DNA from 4 places in the Devosia sp. GW821-FHT12F11 genome. Region 3 is predicted to be linked to each of the others. Evidence: riboswitches for the same ligand, from Rfam matches in the RefSeq annotation. Region 3 holds a riboswitch; each other region holds the start of a gene.

Region 1 (4,774 bases), on a different contig from region 3:
GCGTAAACGGTGCCTTCGGCGATGTCGGCAAAACCCTGATCCCGCAACCAGGCGGTGATCTCGTAGCCATAGGCGGCCCGCATCGAGAGGATGGCGAGGACGATCCCCTCCAGCGTTCCCTTCAGCATCTCCGTCATCTGTTTGCCCACGGGGCGACCTCATGCTAGTCTGCGTTACTGACTACTGGTAGATAGTATCACTAAGTAGCCGTGTCAAGCGTCGCCGATCGGCGTGGCTGAGGACATTCTGTGAGGTCGCCAGCAGCCGCGCCTCACAACGCGACTGGCTCTCCGGCGCAGGCGCATTAGCGCCAGGTTGGGGGATTCCTACTGATCCTGTGCAGCGCCCATCGGCGAACTTGCCACCCGGCAGCGCCCCAAACTCGGTGTCATCCCTGCGAAAGCAGGGACCCAACCCACAGCCCGCGCAGGTGGATGGATGGCGGACGAGGGCAAAAGCCCTCGCCGCGAGGTCCCTGCTTTCGCAGGGATGACAGCCGGTGGGTGGGCACGGTCGTAACCTGGCGCCTATGGACGAAGGCCGGGATGAAGTGGCGCGAACAGGGGCGCCGCGGCGATGACACCCGTCGGCGCTCCATGGCGCTTGCTACAGCCCCGCCCAGATCATGCTGACGACCATCCCTGCTGTCGCTCCGGTGACAAGCGCAAGGAACACGGTGGCGTAAAGCCACCACCGATCGCTCGGTTCTCGATCCATTTCCGCTGCGAGGCCCCCAAGCCCATTGCGGCCGGCGTCGATTGCCGACGACACCTGCCGGTCCCGTCCGCGACGCCAACGCGGCAGACGGGTTCGCATTCTAGCGGCCGGCGCCTTTAGTTTTGCTGACAGGTCGGGCGCTCACGCGCCTCTCTGCTGACGGTCACAATGGTGGAGGCATGGAGACGAGCAGCCCAAGCGTGACGCCGATGCTGGCCGCCATCACCATGAGGACAAAAAAGGCCGCAAGGACCGCCCACCATGAAAGCTTCGGTTCCATCCCTGCGCGATACCACAGCGCGGCTGACAACCGCCTGATCGGCGAACGGCCTGCCTGCGCCGGGTGACACGGGGCTGGGGGGGGGACCTGTGACAGCGCCCCCTCAGTTCGCGCTCGACAGCCCCGCCTGGGCCCGCAGGAGATATCTCTACGTCCCCGCACATCATAGTGAGGGCTGCCCTCACCGGAAATTGCATCGCAACCCATTGACGCGAATCCCGAACAGGCACACTACATCTAGTGTGTCGTGGTCGCCCGGTTCGCAAGGACGGGTGATAATAGGGAAGCCGGTGCGGGCAATTGCTCCAGTCCGGCGCTGCCCCCGCAACTGTGATAGCCGGTGCTGCCGGCCAGCCAGATACCTGCCACGACAGGTTAGTTCGTCCACGGGCGGGGTGCACCGGTTGGCCGCGAAAACGCCTGGGCGGAATGCGCCTGTGCGTCGTTTCGCGTCCTCGGAAAACCCCTGCTGCCACTCACGGGGTATTTGAGGCATATGTCCACTTCACAGATCGTCCATTCCGACACCGGCCGTCCGGTGGTCGTCACGTCACCCGAGCCGCACGCGGCCTACGCGCCGGGCTTCTCGCTCATCAAGCGCAACGGTGGCACGGTGCCGTTCGATCAGTCGAAGATCGCCGTGGCGTTGACCAAGGCGTTCCTCGCAGTGGAGGGCAACAAGGCCGCCGCCTCGCGCCGCGTGCATGAAATCGTCGAGCAACTGACCGGCGAAGTGGTGGCGGCGCTGGTCCGCCGCGCCAAGGACGGCCGGGTGTTCCATATCGAGGATGTGCAGGATCAGGTCGAGCTGGCGCTGATGCGCGGCGAGCACCAGAAGGTCGCCCGCGCCTATGTGCTGTACCGCGAGGAGCACGCCAAGGCCCGCGCCGACAAGGCGGATGCGCCTGTCGCGAGCGCCGCGATCCGCATGGCGGATGGCATGCCGCTCGACGAAGCCCGCCTCGCCACCGTCATCGCCGAGGCCTCTGCCGGTCTTGATGGCGTGGTGGCCGAGACCATTCTCACCGAGACCCGCCGCAACCTCTATGACGGCATCTCGACCGAGGAACTGGCGCTGGCGCCGATCCTCGCGACCCGTACCCTGGTCGAAACCGAACCCAATTACGCCTATGTCTCGGCGCGCCTGCTCAACGACAAGCTGCGCCGCGAAGCGCTGAGCTTTCTCGCCGGCCGCCCCGACCAGGCGACGCAAGCCGAGATGGCGAACCGCTACGCCGAGTATTTCCCCGCCTATCTCGAGCGCGGCATCGGGCTTGAGCTGATCGACCCGGAACTCGGCCGCTTCGATATCGCCCGCATCGCCGCGGCGCTCCGGCCCGAGCGCGACCGACAGTTCCAGTATCTGGGGCTGCAGACGCTCTATGACCGCTACTTCCTCCACTCCGCCGGCACGGTGTTCGAACTGCCGCAGGCCTTCTTCATGCGCGTCGCCATGGGCCTGGCGGTGCGCGAGATCGACCGCGAAGCCCGCGCCATCGAGTTCTACAATCTGCTGTCGAGCTTCGACTTCATGGCCTCGACCCCGACCCTGTTCAACTCGGGGACGCTGAGACCGCAGCTTTCGAGTTGCTTCCTCACTACCGTCGCCGACGACCTCGACGGCATCTTCAAGGCGATCAAGGACAACGCGCTGCTCGCCAAATATTCGGGCGGTCTCGGCAATGACTGGACCCCGGTGCGCGGGCTCGGCGCCCATATCAAGGGCACCAACGGCGAGAGCCAGGGCGTCGTGCCGTTCCTCAAGGTGGCCAACGACACCGCCATCGCGGTGAACCAGGGCGGCAAGCGCAAGGGCGCGGTCTGCGCCTATCTCGAGACCTGGCACGTCGACATCGAGGAGTTCCTCGATTTGCGCAAGAACACCGGCGACGACCGCCGCCGCACCCACGACATGAACACCGCCAACTGGGTGCCCGACCTGTTCATGGAGCGCGTCGAAGCCGGCGCCGACTGGACACTGTTCTCGCCCGACGAAACGCCGGACCTGCACGATCTCTATGGCCCCGCTTTCAAGGCCGCCTACGAAGCCTATGAAGCCAAGGCCGCCGCCGGCGGCATGACGGTGTTCAAGACCGTCCGGGCGCTCGATCTGTGGCGCAGGATGCTGACCATGCTGTTCGAGACCGGCCACCCCTGGGTGACCTTCAAGGACCCCTGCAACATCCGCTCGCCGCAGCAGCATGTCGGGGTGGTGCACTCCTCCAACCTCTGCACCGAGATCACGTTGAATACGTCGAAGGACGAGGTGGCGGTCTGCAATCTCGGCTCGATTAACCTCTTGGCCCACCTCACCGACAAAGGCCTCGACCTCGAGCGGCTCAAGCGCACCGTCGACACCGCCATGCGCATGCTCGACAATGTCGTCGACATCAACTTCTACACCATCCCGGAAGCCCGCCGCTCCAACCTCCGCCACCGCCCGGTCGGGCTCGGCATCATGGGCTTCGCCGATGCGCTGCAGGCGCAGGGCATCGCCTATGGCTCGGATGCGGCGGTTGAATTCGCCGACCGCTCGATGGAGGCGATCAGCTACTATGCCATCACCGCCTCGACCGATCTTGCCGAGGAGCGTGGCGCCTACGCCTCGTTTGCCGGCTCGCTCTGGTCAAAAGGCGTGCTGCCGATCGACAGCCTCGAAATGCTCGCCGCGACCCGCAGCGAGATCCATATCGACCGCACCCAGCGGCTCGACTGGGAGACGCTCCGCCAGCGCGTCAAATCAGTGGGGATGCGCAACTCCAACACCATGGCGATTGCGCCGACGGCCACCATCTCGAACATCTGCGGGGTGAGCCAGTCGATCGAGCCGGGCTACCAGAACCTCTACGTCAAATCCAACATGTCGGGGGATTTCACGGTGGTGAACGCCCTCCTCGTGCGCGACCTCAAGGCCCGTGGGCTGTGGGACGAGGTGATGATCTCGGATCTCAAATATTTCGACGGCTCGGTCGGCCAGATCGATCGGGTGCCCGATGACCTCAAGGCCATCTACGCCACCGCCTTCGAGCTCGACGCCAGCTGGCTGATCGCCGCCGCCTCGCGCCGGCAGAAATGGATCGACCAGGCGCAATCGCTCAACCTCTACCTCGCCAACCCCTCGGGCAAGGCGCTGGATACGCTCTATCGCAGCGCCTGGAAGGCGGGGCTGAAGACCACCTATTACCTGCGCTCTCGCTCGGCGACGCATGTCGAGAAGTCGACGCTGAAGGGCACGGACGGCAAGCTCAACGCCGTGGCGGTAACGCCGGCGCTGGTTGCTGCGCCGGTGGTCGAGACGCCGCCCGCGCCGAAGAAGCTGGCGCTCGAAATGGCGGTGCTCGATGGGCCGGCGTGCCTGATCGACGACCCCGACTGCGAAGCCTGCCAGTAACGAGACAAGACCCCTCATCCGGCGCTACGCGCCACCTTCTCCCCGACGGGGAGAAGAATCTGGAGAGCGCAGCGGCCACCACTTTTCCTCCCCGTGGATCGCGCGAAGCGCGAGACAGGTGAGGGGTAAACTACCAGCCTATAGGAAACCTACCATGTCCCTCGATTGGTCCTCAGACCTCAACACTCTCGCCCCTGCCCCGCTCGCCCCCAGCATCGACCGCGCCGGCGGCCGCGTTTCGGTCGACGACAAGGCGATGATCAACTGCCGCGCCGACGTGAACCAGCTGCTGCCGCTCAAGTACAACTGGGCCTGGGAGAAATACCTGAGCGGCTGCAACAACCACTGGATGCCGACCGAGGTGTCGATGCAGGCCGATATCGCAT
Region 2 (4,774 bases), on a different contig from region 3:
GCCGGATCGTCACCGAGGGGGCGCCGAACCGCGCCGTGTGGCGGGCATAGTCGACCGTGCCGAGCGCCTTGCCGTGTTCGTTGTGGAGGACAATGGCGCGCGTTTCGACCCCGTGCCGCAGCGCCTCCGTCGCAAGGCCAAAGCCGCGCAGCGCGTTCATGCCGTTGGGCGCCAGCGTCAGGAAAATCCCCTCGTCGATCACCTGCTTTTCGCTGCGCTTCTCGAAGACAACGGGGGCGAAGCCGCGCCTGACCAGCGCCAGGGCCAGGCCGAGGCCGGCGGAACCTGCGCCAACGATACCGATGCGTGCTTTCATTCTTGCCTCACCTGCGCGACGCCGCATATCATGCGCCCGTCGTATTATTCGATGAGTAGATAATTAGATGGTCGAAATAAATTCGTCAAGCGATGCAAAGGCCGAGCTCGTGCAGCGGCTCGGCACGCTCATCGTGCGCTGGCAGGAGGCGACGCAGCGTTATGACGAGGAGGTGGGAGCAATCTTCCAGCTCGGCCCGGCCGAACGGCTGTGCCTCAGCTTCCTCACCAGCGGTCCGCAGACCGCCAGCGCCATCGCCCGCGCCACCCGTCTCACCCCGGCCGCCGTCACTTCGCTGATCGACCGGCTCGAGGCCCGTAACTTCGTCCGCCGCCAACCCGATCCGCATGACCGGCGCAAGGTGCTGGTGGAACTCGCCGAGGCCACTGCCGCCGTCATCGAGAAGGCCTACGCCCCGATGGCGATCGCTGGCGCCGAAGCGCTGGGCAAGCGCAGCCTCGACGAGCTGCGCCTCCTCACCGAGGTGATCGTGGAGGTCCTCGCGATCCAGAACCAGATGACCGAACGGCTGCAGTCGGGTGGATGACCCTGCGCCCAGCTTCCGCCGCAAGGCCTGCCCAGACTCACTGGGCTCAGCTAGATTCGGCGGGTCAACGGAGGTCGACAATGCGCGCGCTGGTCCTGTTTCCCCTGTTGCTGCTGGCGGCGCCCGCCCTGGCCGCCGACATCGTCTGTGAGGGTCCTTTCGCCGCTGACAGCTCCGAAGCGCGGCTGATCGAGGCCTTCGGCAAGGACAATGTGGTGACTGGCGACGTCCCGGGCCCCGAGGGCTCCACCGTGCTCGCCACCACCATCTTCCCCAACGATCCCACCAAGACCATCGAGTTCGGCTGGTGGGACGAGGAGAAGCACGAGCGCGTCGCCTATTTCACCGTGCCGCCGGGAGACACCGCGCCGGGCGGGCTCAGGAAGGGGCTCACCGTCAAAGAGGTCGAGGCGTTGAATGGCGGGCCGTTCCAGCTCTACGGCTTCTTCTGGGATTATGGTGGCGCCGCCATCTTCGAGGGCGGCAAGCTCGCCCCGCCGGAAGGTGGTTGCTCGGTCAGCGTTCGCTTCGCCGTCGGCGATTATCCGGCCGATCTCAATGTCGATGCCATCTCCGGCGACATGCAGATCTCGTCGAGCGAGCCACTGCTCGAGAAGGTCGATGCGCGCGTCGACACTGTCACCGTCGGCTATCCCGATTCCGCTGCGGCGGAAGATTGACCGCGCCCCCTCCCGCGGCGTAACCATAGCCCCACGTTGGTTCCTCAAACCCGTTCGGGCGAGGGGATCAAAAGGGAACACGGTGCGGCGTACCCATCAGGGACCAAATCCGTGGCTGCCCCCGCAACTGTAAGTGGCGAGTGCCTCCGACTATGCCACTGACATCCCTCGGGATGTTGGGAAGGCCGGAGACCACGGTGACCCGCGAGTCAGGAGACCTGCCAGCGTCCGGGAGTGTTTCGGGAAAAGTTGTGAGACTTTTCCGGTTCAAAACGCGACCCCCGGAAAGAGCTCGGGCGATGCGCCCACTTTCATCCGCACGGAGGGTGCAGGCATATGAATACTCAGGTCCAGACGGCGTCGGTCGTCCGTCTTTCTGTCTCGCAGCGGCTCATCGCAGGTGTGCTGGCGTTGTTTATCGGCTTCGTCCTTGTCGGCGGCGTCGGTTTTGCCAGCGACATGGCCATCCACAATGGTGCGCACGATACGCGCCATGCGCTTGGCTTCCCCTGCCATTGAGCTGACTCAGCTCTAAGCACACGAGACATCGATGAAACTCTTCCAGCGAATCTTTTTCGCTGCGGTCCTTGCCGGACTCGCAGCCGGCTTGGCCATGAGCGCCGTGCAGCAATGGCGCGTCGCACCACTGATCCTCGCCGCCGAGGTTTACGAGAACGCCGCCCCCGAGGCGTCGGCCGTCGCCGAGCACAGCCACGAGGCCGGCACCGCAGAGCATTCTCATGCCGAAGCCGCACCCGCCCACGAGCATGACGAAGACGCTTGGGCCCCGCAGGATGGCGCCGAGCGCATCGCCTACACCGTGCTGGCCAACCTCCTCGGCTGCATCGGCTTCGCCTTCCTGCTCGCTGCCGTCTCCGTCTTCTCGGGTATCGAGATCACTGCCCGCAACGGCGTGATCTGGGGGCTCGGCGGCTTCATCGCCCTGCAGCTCGCTCCAGCCCTCGGCCTGCCGCCTGAACTCCCGGGCATGCCCGCCGCCGATCTCGTCGCCCGCCAGGTCTGGTGGGTCGGCACGGCGCTCGCCACCGGTGCCGGCATCCTCGCCATCGCCAAACTCCGCAACTGGACCGGCATCGTCATTGCTGCCGTGCTGATCCTCGCGCCGCACGTCATCGGCGCGCCGCCGCTCTTGGGCGAGCACGCCAGCGCCGTCCCCGCCAACCTCGCCACATCATTCGCCGCGGCGACCCTCGCCACCGGTGCGCTGTTCTGGCTGATCGTCGGCCCGCTGTTCGGCTGGCTCAACGAGCGCTTCGCCCGATCTTCTGCCTTCGCCCTGAAAGGTGCCCACGCATGAGCACGACCGAACTCGCCAGTTCAAAGATCCCCGTCACCGTCATCACCGGCTTCCTCGGCGCCGGCAAGACCACCCTGGTCCGGCACCTGCTCGCCCATGCCAAGGGCAAGCGCATCGCGCTGATCATCAACGAGTTCGGCGAACTCGGCGTCGACAAGGAAATCCTCGCCGGCTGCGGCGACGAGACCTGCCGCGAAGAGGATATGATCGAGCTGAGCAACGGCTGCATCTGCTGCACTGTCGCCGACGAGTTCATCCCCACCATGCAGGCGCTGCTCGAGCGTGACGATCGCCCCGACCACATCGTCATCGAAACCTCCGGCCTCGCTTTGCCGCAGCCGCTGATCCGCGCCTTCAACTGGCCCGAGATCAAGTCCGAGGTGACCATCGACGGCGTCGTCACCGTCGCCGACGCGGCGGCGCTCAGCGAAGGCCGCTTCGCCAATGACGAACAGGCGGTCGATGCGCTCCGTTCCGCCGACGCCATGCTCGACCACGAGACGCCGCTCGGCGAGCTGTTCGAGGATCAGCTGATCGCCGCCGACATGGTGATCCTCAACAAGGCCGACCTGGTCTCCGACGCCCAGCTCGACACCATCGAAGCCCACCTCAAGGCCGAGATGCGTCCGGGCACCGGCGTGGTCCGCGCCCGCAACGGCCATGTCGATGTCGCGGCGCTCCTTGGCATGGGGCTCTCGACCGAAGACAACCTCGCCGGACGCGAGAGCCACCACGAGCTCGAGCACGGTGGCGAAGGCCACGAGCACGACGACTTCGATTCCTTCTCGGTCACCCTCGGCGGCGTCACCAGCAAGGATCATCTGCTGGCGACCATCGAGCAGACCATCCGCGCCCACGATGTGCTCCGTCTGAAGGGCTTCGCGTCGCTCCCCGGCGCCCCGGCCCGTCTCGCCATCCAGGCGGTCGGTCCGCGCGTCACCGCCTATTTCGATCGGCCATGGAAAGCGGGCGAAGCCCGCCAGACCACCCTGGTGGTGATCGGGGAGAGCCCGCTCAACCGCGCCGCCATCACCGCTAGCCTCGAGCAGGCGGTGGCGGCCGCAGCCTGATGCATCTCCTCGCGGCGCAAGCCGGAGCGCTGCAGCAGGAGGGCGAGGCCATCGACCTCGCCCAGACGCCCGGGGATGTCGTCTTTGCTTCGGCGGCCGACAGCGAGCTGATGATGCTTGCCGCCGCGGCCGATCGGGCGGCAACATCCGACCTGCGCCTCGCCAACCTGCTGCGGTTGAGCCACAACCTGTCGGTCGATCTGTGGCTCGACCAGACCGTGCAGCGCGCCCGGCTGGTGGTGGTCCGCCTGCTCGGCGGCCCGGCCTATTGGCAATACGGCGTCGATGAGCTCACCGCGCTGGCGTTGAGCGGCAAGATCCGGCTGGCGCTGCTCCCCGGCGACGCCAACCTCGATCCGATCCTGCAGCAACGCTCGACCATCCACCCGGATGACTGGACGCGCCTCCACGCCCTCTTCACCGCCGGCGGTCCCGAAAACGCCGACACGCTGCTGCAGGCTTTCGCACAACTGGCGCAATCGTCACCCTCCCCCTCGCGGGGAGGGATCAAGGGTGGGGGGAGCCCCACGCTCGAGCAGAGCAGCTCGGTCCCCAAACCCTTCCACCGTTTCGGCCTTTGGCATCCGGCCCACGGTATGCTTGACGCGCTGCCGGCCTCGCCGCACCCCAACGTGCCCATCCTGTTCTACCGCGCCGCCCTCGAAGGCGCCGGCACCGCAACGCTCGAAGCGCTGATCGCCGAGCTCGAAGCGCAATCGCTCAACCCCGTCCCGATCGTCGTCTCGACGCTGAAGGAGGGCGCCTGTATCCGCTTCGTTCAGGCCGCCTTTGACCTCCATCCGCCGAGCGTCATCCTCAACCTCACCGGCTTCGCCCTTGGCC
Region 3 (4,774 bases):
ATCTTTGATCTCGCGTGCACAAAGACCGGAATACGGGGCATCCCAACCCCGGAATCAAAAGCCCGGCTCGTGAGCCGGGCTGAACTCTAGTCGCGCTCGTGCCCAAACTGTGGCACGGCTGGAGCGGGCGCAGGAAAAGTTGTGAGACTTTTCCGTTCGGCGCCCGCGACCACCTAGACGCGCTTCAACTGATTACTCAGCCTTGGGCTCGGTCGCGGCGGCTGCCTCGGCAGCAGCAGCGGCGGCGGCCTCGGCGGCGTCCTTCTCGGCGAGCTCCCGGGCCAGCGCCTCGGCGGCTGCGATCTTCTCGGCCTCGCGGGCGTTCTTGGCCTCGATGGCGGCTTCGCGCTCGCCGGCCTCGATCTTCTTGGTGCGGGCGCCCTGGTTCTCGAAAATACGGGCGGCCTTACCGCGACGATCGCGCAGGTAGTAGAGCTTGGCGCGACGGACCTTACCGCGCTTGATCACTTCGACGCGGTCGATATTGGGGGAGAGCACGGGGAACACGCGTTCCACGCCTTCGCCGTACGAAATCTTGCGCACGGTGAAGCTTTCCATGATGCCGGTGCCGGAGCGGGCGATGACGACGCCCTCATAGGCCTGCAGGCGTTCCTTGTCGCCTTCGCGGATCTTCACCCACACCTTGACGGTATCGCCGTGGGTAAATTCCGGATGGGCGCCCTTGGCGAGCAGCTTGTCGTGCTGCTCCTGATTGAGCTGTTCGATGATCTTGGACATCTGATGTTCCGTTCGTCTTTTTCAAAGGAGCGTTTCGCCGGCTTCACGCCGACCGCCCGGTCTTGGTTGCACGGATTTTTATGCATTATTGGCCGAGCCGAAGCTCAAGCGAGCGGGGCTATAAATCAAGAACGCCCGGGAGTCTAGGGTCAGCTCGTCTGGGGCTCGGTTCTAGGGTTTGCTCGACATCGCCGAAGCTGCCAGGTCATTCCCGCGCAAGCGGGAACCTCCGCTTGCGATGCTGGCCCCGGAAACGGCTATCCCCGCTTGCGCGGGGATGACCAGTTCCACTAGCGCTGCGAGAGGCTTAGAGCCAGCCGGCCAGCACGCCGATGCCGCCCAGCGCGAACACGCCGCCCGCCACCTGTGCAACGGTCTTGCCGTATTTGCCGACCAGCCTGGTCACGCCCATTGCCGCGCCGATGCCGGCTGCATGCAGTAGCGCCGTCGCCACGATAAAGCCCGCCGCATATTCGAAGCCCGAGGCATCGACCGGCATTTCGGCGCCATGCGCATGGCCGTGGAAGATCGCGAACACCCCGACCAGCGCCGAAGCCGCAACGACCGGCATCGGCCGGCCCAGCGCCGCGGCGCCGCCGATCACCACGCTCGACAGCGCAATGCCCAGTTCGACGAACGGCACGTCGATCTGGCCAAGGCCGAGCAGGAACCCGACCGCCATCATGGCCACGAAGCTCAGCGGCACCAGCCACAGCGCCTTGCCGCCCAGCACGTAGGCGAACACGCCCACGGCCACCATGGCGAGGATGTGGTCGATACCGCCGACCGGATGCATGAAGCCGTGGAGGAACCCCGAAGTATCGCCGTGCCCGGTATGGGCAAAGGCCGCCGTCGGAACGGCGATGAGCAGAAGGGCCAGAAGCGCGCGCATAAATATCTCCATCTCGGGACCCACCGTCCCGTAGCGTTTTTCATGTTCGATGGTCCCGGTTTGGGTCACCACCGGACGGCCGGTCTCCTGGCTCCGGGCACCTCTCACTCCACCTTCCCAGTCGCAAACCAGTGGCACGCTGAGTGAGAGTCAGGCCCGTTACAGTCGCGGGGGCGGCGCCGGCATCGGCCAATGGCCTACCGGCTTCCCGTTTCACGCCGCATCGTTCGAATGCAGCGCACCGTCGCCTTATCTCTGTCAGGTTCCACCGGTGAGTTCAATCGGCGGCCGCGCATTTGCCGCATGACGCAGTGCCCCCCGCTGCGCTAAAGGGTCTTGTCGTCCAACGGGGTCGTTGCCGGTGCTCAACGCGCGAAACATGGGAAGAGAGTTGCTGCACGCGCTTGTCGTGCTCGCTCTGGTTTTCCTCAGTTTCGCCCATGCCCCGGTGGTTGCTGCATCCGCCGGCCCCGACACCCTCACCGCCACGCTCGACATGAGCTATTGCGGCGACACCCCGGATGACCCCAAGGCGCACGCCCCCTGTCACGCCTGCCGCATTGGCGGCGCCGACCTGCCGCCGCCCTGCAACATCGCTATCCCGGTGGCAATGCTGGCAGATGTCGCCTATGGCGCCCTCCCCGCCTTGCACCTGCCGGCCGAGCCGCTCGGCACCGCCACCGCCCGCGGACCACCCGCCTCCGTCTGATCGATCGAACCCATTATCGATTGCCGCGCGCCAGCAACTGCCGCGGCCAACAGACGAGAGCTAGATGCACACCACGTCCCCTATCGCCGCATTCGCGGCTGCAACCCTCATGCTCGCGAGCCCGGCCTTCGCGCATGCGACGCTCACTCCGGCCAGCGCCGCCAACGGCGCCACCGTCAAGGTCGCCATCGCCATCCCGCATGGCTGCGACGGCGCCCCCACCGACACGGTCAGCGTCGTGCTGCCCGAGGGTTTCGTGTCGGCCAAGCCCATGGTGAAGGCCGGCTGGACGGTCGAGATCGCCAAAGGCGACTACCGGAACAGCTACCAGGTGCACGGCCAGCCGGTGACCTCCGGCGCCCTCGCGGTCACCTGGGCCGGCGGCTCGGTCCCCGATGACCAGTTCGATGAGTTCGCCATCCAGGGTTCGCTCCAGGGCTTTGACGCCGAGACCAGCCTGCCCTTCGTTGTGACGCAGAAATGCGGCGCCGCGTCCGTGGTCTGGGACCAGATCGCCGCCCCAGGCGAGAGTGCCCACGCCCTCGAGCATCCGGCTCCCACCCTCGCCGTCACCACGGCGGCTGCCGGCGAGCACGACCATGGCGCCATGAGCATGGCCGCTCCGGCCGCGGTCACCGTCGGCAATCTCGAGATCAGCGGCGGTTTTTCCCGCGCCACCCTCCCCAATGCGCCGGTCGGCGGCGGCTATCTCACCATCACCAACACGGGCGGCGAAGCCGATCGCCTGGTGAGCGCCGCCTCGCCGGTGGCCGGCGTGGTCCAGATCCATCAGATGAAGATGGAGGGCGACCTGATGAAGATGAACGAGGTGCCCGAAGGCGTCGAAATCCCGGCCGGCGAGACCGTCACCCTGGCGCCCGGCGGCCTCCACATCATGTTCATGCAGCTCACTGGGCCGCTGGTTGAGGGCACCACGATCCCGCTGACCCTCAGCTTCGAGAAAGCCGGCAGCGTCGAGGTGGAACTCAGCGTCGAGAGCCCGGCCGCCAAGGGTCCGGCCGAAGACCACTCGATGCACGGCGGCTGAGATGAACGCCTTTACCTCGCGACTGCGCCTCGCGCTCTGGGGTCTGGTGGCACTGGCGGCAGTAGCGGCAACGCTGCTGTTCTTCGTCACGCGCCCGACCCCTGAAAGCGGCGGCATCGGCGGCGGCAGCTATGCCCTCGTCGATCAACGCGGCAATCCGGTCGATCAGTCCATGCTGGTCGGCCAACCCTCGCTGCTGTTCTTCGGCTACACCCACTGCCCCGATGTCTGCCCGACCACCATGGGTGAGATGGCGGGCTGGTTCGCCGACCTCGGTGACGAGGCCGACACCCTGAAGGCCTTCTTCGTGACGGTCGATCCCGAGCGCGACACCCCCGAAATCCTCGATGGCTATGTCAGCTGGGTGTCCGACCGGGTCACCGGCGTCACCGGCAAGCCCGAAGAAGTCGCCAAGATGGTGAAGGCCTGGAAGGTGCTGGCCGAGAAGGTGCCGGGGCAAGGTTCGGATTACACCATGAACCACACCGCCTCGGTGTTCCTCGTCAATGCCGAGGGCGGTTTTGAAGGCACCATCGCCTACCAGGAAGCGACCTCGACGGCCCTCGCCAAGATCAGGAAGCTGCTCGGCAAGGCCGCCTGATCACTTCAGCAAATCCGGCCGGCGCGCCCGTGTGAGCTTCTCGCTCTCGGCGCGCCGCCACTTCTCGACCTTGCCGTGGTCGCCCGAGGTCAGCACGGCGGGAATCTCGCGCCCCTCGAACAGTTGCGGCCGGGTGTATTGCGGGTATTCCAAGAGCCCGTTCTCGAAACTCTCGTCGGCATGGCTTTCCGCCGCTCCCAGCACGCCGGGGAGCAGCCGCACCACCGCTTCGAGCAGCACCATGGCGGCGACTTCGCCGCCGGCCAGCACATAGTCGCCGATCGAGACTTCCTCGAGCCCACGCGCCTCGATCACCCGCTGGTCGATTCCCTCGAACCGCCCGCAGACGATCACCGCCCCCGGGCCCGCCGCGAGCTCGCGCACCCGCGCCTGGGTCAGCGGCGTGCCGCGCGGCGACATCAGTAGTCGCGGCCGGGCATCACCTTCTGGCGACACTGCATCGATCGCCTTGGCAAGGATATCGGGCTTCAGCACCATGCCGGCGCCGCCGCCCGACGGGGTATCGTCCACCGTCCGGTGCCGGTCGGTAGCAAAATCCCTCAGTTGCGTGGTCTCGAGGCGCCACAGCCCATCCGCCATGCCGCGGCCGATCACCGAGGCGCCGAGCGGCCCGGGAAACAGTTCCGGAAACAGTGTGATGATGTGAGCCGAAAAGCTCAATCGGGTTCTTCTTCGCCCGGTTCCGCCTCGATCGGCGGATCGATCAGGAGGTACCCTTCGGCGACCCGCACCTCCGGCACCACGGCCTTTGAGAACGGATAGAGA
Region 4 (4,774 bases), on a different contig from region 3:
CCCGCCAACTTTCCCCACCCTGTTGCCGGCGCACCCTTCCAACCGTCATGCAGCGGCGCTACGCTTCGCCTCTGATTATTTGGTACGGGGCATTTCGATGAAGCAGTTACTTGCCTGCCTGTCTCTGCTGACCCTTCTCGTTCTCGGCACGACCACGACCATGGCGGCGCCGGTGGGCACGCCCGCCTGGTCGGTCCGTCCGCTCATCCTGTTCGAGGGCCCGGGCAAGGCCTACGATGTCACCGGTGAGATCGACGGCAAGGTCCGCATCTATGTCGATCGCTGCTCCAAGCGCTGGTGCCACGTCCATGCCGGGCGCGCCGCCGGTTGGACCAGCCTCTACGACATCGCCTTCGGCAAGGTGATCCGCCACCCCTGGCAACTCGCCCCCATTCCCTACAACTGGGGCGGCCCCGGCATTGTCTGCCTCTACGAAGGCCACAACTTCACCGGCGCCTCGTTCTGCGCCAAGTCGGGCACCCGCGTCCGCGATTTCCTGCTGCTCGACACCGACAACCGCTACTCGTCGGTCCGCATCGAGGGCAACGTCTCGGTCGACCTCTGCCGCGATCGCGACTTCCACAGCTACTGCGAGCGCGTCAACGCCAGCCAGACCAGCCTGCACGGCTTCCTCGACAACAACGTGAGTTCGATGCGGGTCTATTGAGTTTCGCTTGCCACGCTCAGTAACGACCGGCCCGCTGCCTCCCCGGCGCGGGCCGTTTTCTTGCAATTCAGTCGATTTCATCTCGAATCGCGAATATTGCTGTTTCCCGGCAGCATCAGCGCGCGGCACCCAAACGCCGCGCTGACCTCGCGCCGCGGCACCGGTCCCGGTGCCGCCAATCAGGGAACATCCTCATGAAGCGTCTCCACCTCGTCGCCGCCGCAGCGCTGGCCGCGCTTGTCGGCCTTGCCGTCGCGCCTGCCTTCGCCGCACCCAATGCCCACATGCTGCAGGACTCCAACGTCCGCAAGACCGCCAATCCGAACTCGCCGGTGGTCAATTCGGTTGCAGCCGGCCAGCTCGTCACCGTGCTCGATTGCCAGGGCACCGTCTGCCTGATCCAGATCCCCGGCCCCGACGGTTGGGTGCGCCAGAACCGCCTCGGCGGCCTCAACAAGGGCAAGCCCGCATCCAACGTGCCGTTCAGCTTCAGCTTCGGGGTCGGCGGCGACGGCAAGCCGTCGATCTCCATCGGCATCGGCAACCAGCCCAAGCCGCAGCCCCTGCCTGAGCCCGAAGAAGAAGAAGACCAGGTCTGCTTCTACAAGAACGCCAACTTCAATGGCCCGAGCTTCTGCGTCGAGCCCGGCGACAGCGACGATGCGCTGGGCGGCAGCTGGAACGACTCGATCTCCTCGATCGAGGTGTTCGGCGATGCCGACGTGCTGGTCTGCCGCGATTTCGACCTCGAAGGCATCTGCGCCGATATCAGCTCGTCCAAGGCCTCGCTGCCCAAGCAGCTCAACAACGCCATCTCGTCCTACGAAGTTAACTGACGCTTCACCATACTGAGAGCTGAACGCCGCCTTCGGGTCCCCTCGAAGGCGGCGTTTGCATTTTGGGCGCAATCGACACGAATGCATGGAACTCCCTTGCGTTCCGGCCGTTTCGGCCTCGCGGCGACAACCCAAATGCCCCGAAGCGTCACAAAGAGAGGACTACTTATGCATCCCATCAAACTGGCAGGAGCCGCCACCGTGCTGCTCGGCTCGCTGTTTTTCGCCGGTGCCGCCAATGCCGCCGTCGCCACCAGCACCGTCAATGTCCGCGCCGCGCCGGTGAGCGGCGCCGTGGTCGACGTGCTGCGCGCCGGCCGAGAGGTCGAGATCGACCGCTGCTCCGGCGGCTGGTGCTATGTGATCAAACCGGGTCCGGATGGCTGGGTCTCCGCCAGCTACCTCAGCGACGACGATTCCGGCTTTGACGATGAGGACGACGTCGATACCCGCGTCATCGTTCCCGATCGCCCCGGCCCGAGCCGGCCGGATGTCGATGTGAACATCGGCTTCAACGTCCCCGGCTTCAGCTTCCAGATCGGCTCCGGCGGCTTCGACATCCGCCCCGGCCGTCCGGGCGGCAACCGCGACCGCGTCTGCTTCTACGAGAACACCAATTTCCGCGGCGACAGCTTCTGCGCCCGTCCGGGTGAGCGGCTCGCCCGTCTCGGCCGCTGGGACGACACCATCCGCTCGATCGAAGTGCGCGGCGATGCGCAAGCCCTGGTCTGCGAGCGCGCCAACTTCAACGGCCGCTGCATCGTGATCTCGCGCAGCGTGCCGAACCTGCGCGGCGCCAACGACAATATCAGCTCGATCCGCGTCCGCTAAGCAGCGGCGACATCTTTGTCGTCCGCCGGAACGGGGCGACATCTTTGTCGTCCCCTCGATACCTCGTCCCCGGGGCGATACCTCGTCCCCGGGGCGACTCCTCGTCCCCGGGGCGACTCCTCGTCCCCGGGGCGACTCCTCGTCCCCGGGCGACTCCTCGCCCCGGCGTCTTTCGGGTTTATGAACGGTTTCTGCAACCCGCATTCAGCGCCCTGTCAGCTTGCCTGTGATCGAGTGACACCACGCTGCGCCAGGATTGACCTCCACCAAGCGCGGCACTGAGGGGGCAACTCAGTTCATTTTTCCAATCGGGCTGCGACGCTCGATAGCCCGTGAGGCGGGGCGCCTCCCCTCCCTCACGACGCGGACCCGGCCCGCCGCACGGTGCCGGGTCCGCGACCCCTGGGGCTCCATCTCCCTCCCCCTCGGTTGACATCGCCCCCGAGTCACGCCCCTATCGCCCCGTTCAAGGTTCCTCGGCGGCCGCCAGCCAACGGGGATTAAAAGGGAACACGGTGCGACGTACCCATCAGGGCGCAAAACCGTGGCTGCCCCCGCAACTGTAAGCGGCGAGCTCTTCCGTAAACGCCACTGATCTCCTCCGGGAGGTTGGGAAGGTTCGGAAGCGCTATGACCCGCGAGCCAGGAGACCTGCCTCGACAGCTCACTGTAACCCGGCCGGGGTGTGCCGAGGGGAACGTCGATGGCGCTACGACTACGCATCGCAGCTCGCATTTTGATCGGTTCGCCCGTCAGCCCTCGCCTATGCGCGGAGGCCTCCGATGGAGCTTGCCCGATCCCTGGTCGGCTCTAGCCCGGCTGCCCTCGCGGTCGAAGGCCTGAGCTGGGGCCCGTCGCATCGCGCCCCGATCGTCCAATATCTGAGTTTTGCCGTCGCGCCCGGCGAAATGCTGGCGCTGGTCGGCCCCAACGGCGCGGGCAAATCCAGCCTGCTGCGCTGCCTCTACCGCTACCACCGTCCGACCGCCGGCACGGTCCGCCTCGATGGTGTCGACCTGTGGTCGCTGCCGCCCCGCGCCACGGCCCGCCGCATCGCCACTGTGTTGCAGGAACCGGCCTCGGATTTCGGCCTCAGCGTCGCCGAGATCATCGAGCTCGGCCTCACCCCGCATCAGCACGACCGGTCACCACATGGTTACGCATCGATCGAAGCTGCCCTCGAGCTGCTCGGGCTCGCGCCGCTGGCCGCCCGCGACTTCGCCTCGCTCTCCGGTGGCGAGAAGCAGCGCGTCATGCTTGCCCGCGCCCTGGTGCAGAAACCGGACCTCTTGATCCTCGACGAGCCCACCAACCACCTCGACATCCGCCATCAGCTCGAGGTGCTGGCGCTGCTCGCGGCGTTGCCCACCACCATCATCGTCTCGCTGCACGACCTGGCGCTCGCCTCCGCCCATGCCGATCGCGTGCTGGTCATCGCCGATGGCCGGCAGGCGGCGCTCGGCCCGCCGCTCGACATCCTGACACCCGATGCCATCCGCCAGACCTTCGCAGTCGAGACCGCCATCGACAGCCATCCGGCTACCGGCCGCCCCCGCTTTTCCTTCCATCTCGAACCACGCCGCTAAGGGAGAATTCCATGCGCCTCAGCCTCCTTGCCGCCCCGCTTCTCGCGCTCGCCGCGACCAGCGCCTTCGCCTCCGGCTTCCCGGTCACGGTCAAAAGCTGTAACCGTAACGTTACCTTTGAGGCCGCTCCGGCCCGCGCCGTCTCGAACGATGTGAACCTCACCGAGATGATGCTGGCCCTCGGCCTCACCGGCTCTATGGCCGGCTATACCGGCGTGTCGGAATGGAAGACCCTCGACGAAACGCTGCGCGCCGGCGTCGCCGAACTGCCCGAACTGTCGCCCGACTATCCCACCAAGGAAGTGCTGCTCGGCGCCGATGCCGACTTCTATTTCGCCGGCTGGAACTACGGCATGAAGGTCGGCGGCGAGATCACACCCGACACCCTGGGCGCATTCGGCATCAAGGTCTACGAGCTGACCGAAAGCTGCATCCACATCATGGATAAGCCCAAGGCTTCGATCGACGACCTCTATGTCGACCTGCTCAATCTGGGCAGGATCTTCGGCGTTTCCGAACGCGCCGAAGCGCTCGTTGCCGGTTACCGATCCGAGCTCGCCGCCTTCACCGCGACGCTGCCGAAGCGGGACACCCCACCAAAGGTGTTCATCTACGACTCGGGCGAGGAAAAGCCCTTCACCGCCGGCCGCTATGCCATCCCCACCGCGCTGATCGAAGCCGCCGGCGGCGCCAACATCATGGACGACGTGGCTTCCAGCTGGGTCGAGATCGGCTGGGAGCCGGTGATCGAGCGCAACCCCGACATCATCGTCATCATCAACTACGGCGAAGTCACCGCCGAGCAGAAGGCCGACTTCATGCGCAACAACCCGGCTTTCAAGGACATTCCGGCG

What was found. A riboswitch is a leader RNA that binds a small molecule or an ion and turns the genes downstream of it on or off. The one in region 3 is predicted to bind cobalamin.
Region 1: linked by a shared signal. The riboswitch ahead of AC1ROK_RS16600 (ribonucleoside-diphosphate reductase subunit alpha) and the one ahead of AC1ROK_RS01260 (HupE/UreJ family protein) in region 3 are both predicted to bind cobalamin.
Region 2: linked by a shared signal. The riboswitch ahead of AC1ROK_RS09385 (CbtB domain-containing protein) and the one ahead of AC1ROK_RS01260 (HupE/UreJ family protein) in region 3 are both predicted to bind cobalamin.
Region 4: linked by a shared signal. The riboswitch ahead of AC1ROK_RS15305 (ABC transporter ATP-binding protein) and the one ahead of AC1ROK_RS01260 (HupE/UreJ family protein) in region 3 are both predicted to bind cobalamin.

The regions. Positions count from the first base shown of each region.
Region 1 covers NZ_JBXAPX010000005.1:230,395-235,168, reverse strand. Annotated here, with positions in the region: gene AC1ROK_RS16605 (PadR family transcriptional regulator) at 1-149, opposite strand, end outside; cobalamin riboswitch at 1,229-1,381, shown strand; gene AC1ROK_RS16600 (ribonucleoside-diphosphate reductase subunit alpha) at 1,494-4,388, shown strand; gene AC1ROK_RS16595 (ribonucleotide-diphosphate reductase subunit beta) at 4,543-4,774, shown strand, end outside.
Region 2 covers NZ_JBXAPX010000002.1:779,363-784,136, reverse strand. Annotated here, with positions in the region: gene AC1ROK_RS09400 (FAD-dependent monooxygenase) at 1-316, opposite strand, end outside; gene AC1ROK_RS09395 (MarR family winged helix-turn-helix transcriptional regulator) at 384-863, shown strand; gene AC1ROK_RS09390 (hypothetical protein) at 944-1,543, shown strand; cobalamin riboswitch at 1,564-1,783, shown strand; gene AC1ROK_RS09385 (CbtB domain-containing protein) at 1,880-2,062, shown strand; gene AC1ROK_RS09380 (CbtA family protein) at 2,094-2,861, shown strand; gene cobW (cobalamin biosynthesis protein CobW) at 2,858-3,931, shown strand; gene cobN (cobaltochelatase subunit CobN) at 3,931-4,774, shown strand, end outside.
Region 3 covers NZ_JBXAPX010000001.1:252,192-256,965, forward strand. Annotated here, with positions in the region: gene rplS (50S ribosomal protein L19) at 193-738, opposite strand; gene AC1ROK_RS01260 (HupE/UreJ family protein) at 1,046-1,630, opposite strand; cobalamin riboswitch at 1,691-1,891, opposite strand; gene AC1ROK_RS01265 (hypothetical protein) at 2,022-2,339, shown strand; gene AC1ROK_RS01270 (copper chaperone PCu(A)C domain-containing protein) at 2,404-3,387, shown strand; gene AC1ROK_RS01275 (SCO family protein) at 3,389-3,988, shown strand; gene trmD (tRNA (guanosine(37)-N1)-methyltransferase TrmD) at 3,989-4,669, opposite strand; gene rimM (ribosome maturation factor RimM) at 4,666-4,774, opposite strand, start outside.
Region 4 covers NZ_JBXAPX010000004.1:501,328-506,101, forward strand. Annotated here, with positions in the region: gene AC1ROK_RS15290 (peptidase inhibitor family I36 protein) at 98-667, shown strand; gene AC1ROK_RS15295 (peptidase inhibitor family I36 protein) at 862-1,503, shown strand; gene AC1ROK_RS15300 (SH3 domain-containing protein) at 1,672-2,334, shown strand; cobalamin riboswitch at 2,787-3,007, shown strand; gene AC1ROK_RS15305 (ABC transporter ATP-binding protein) at 3,117-3,920, shown strand; gene AC1ROK_RS15310 (ABC transporter substrate-binding protein) at 3,932-4,774, shown strand, end outside.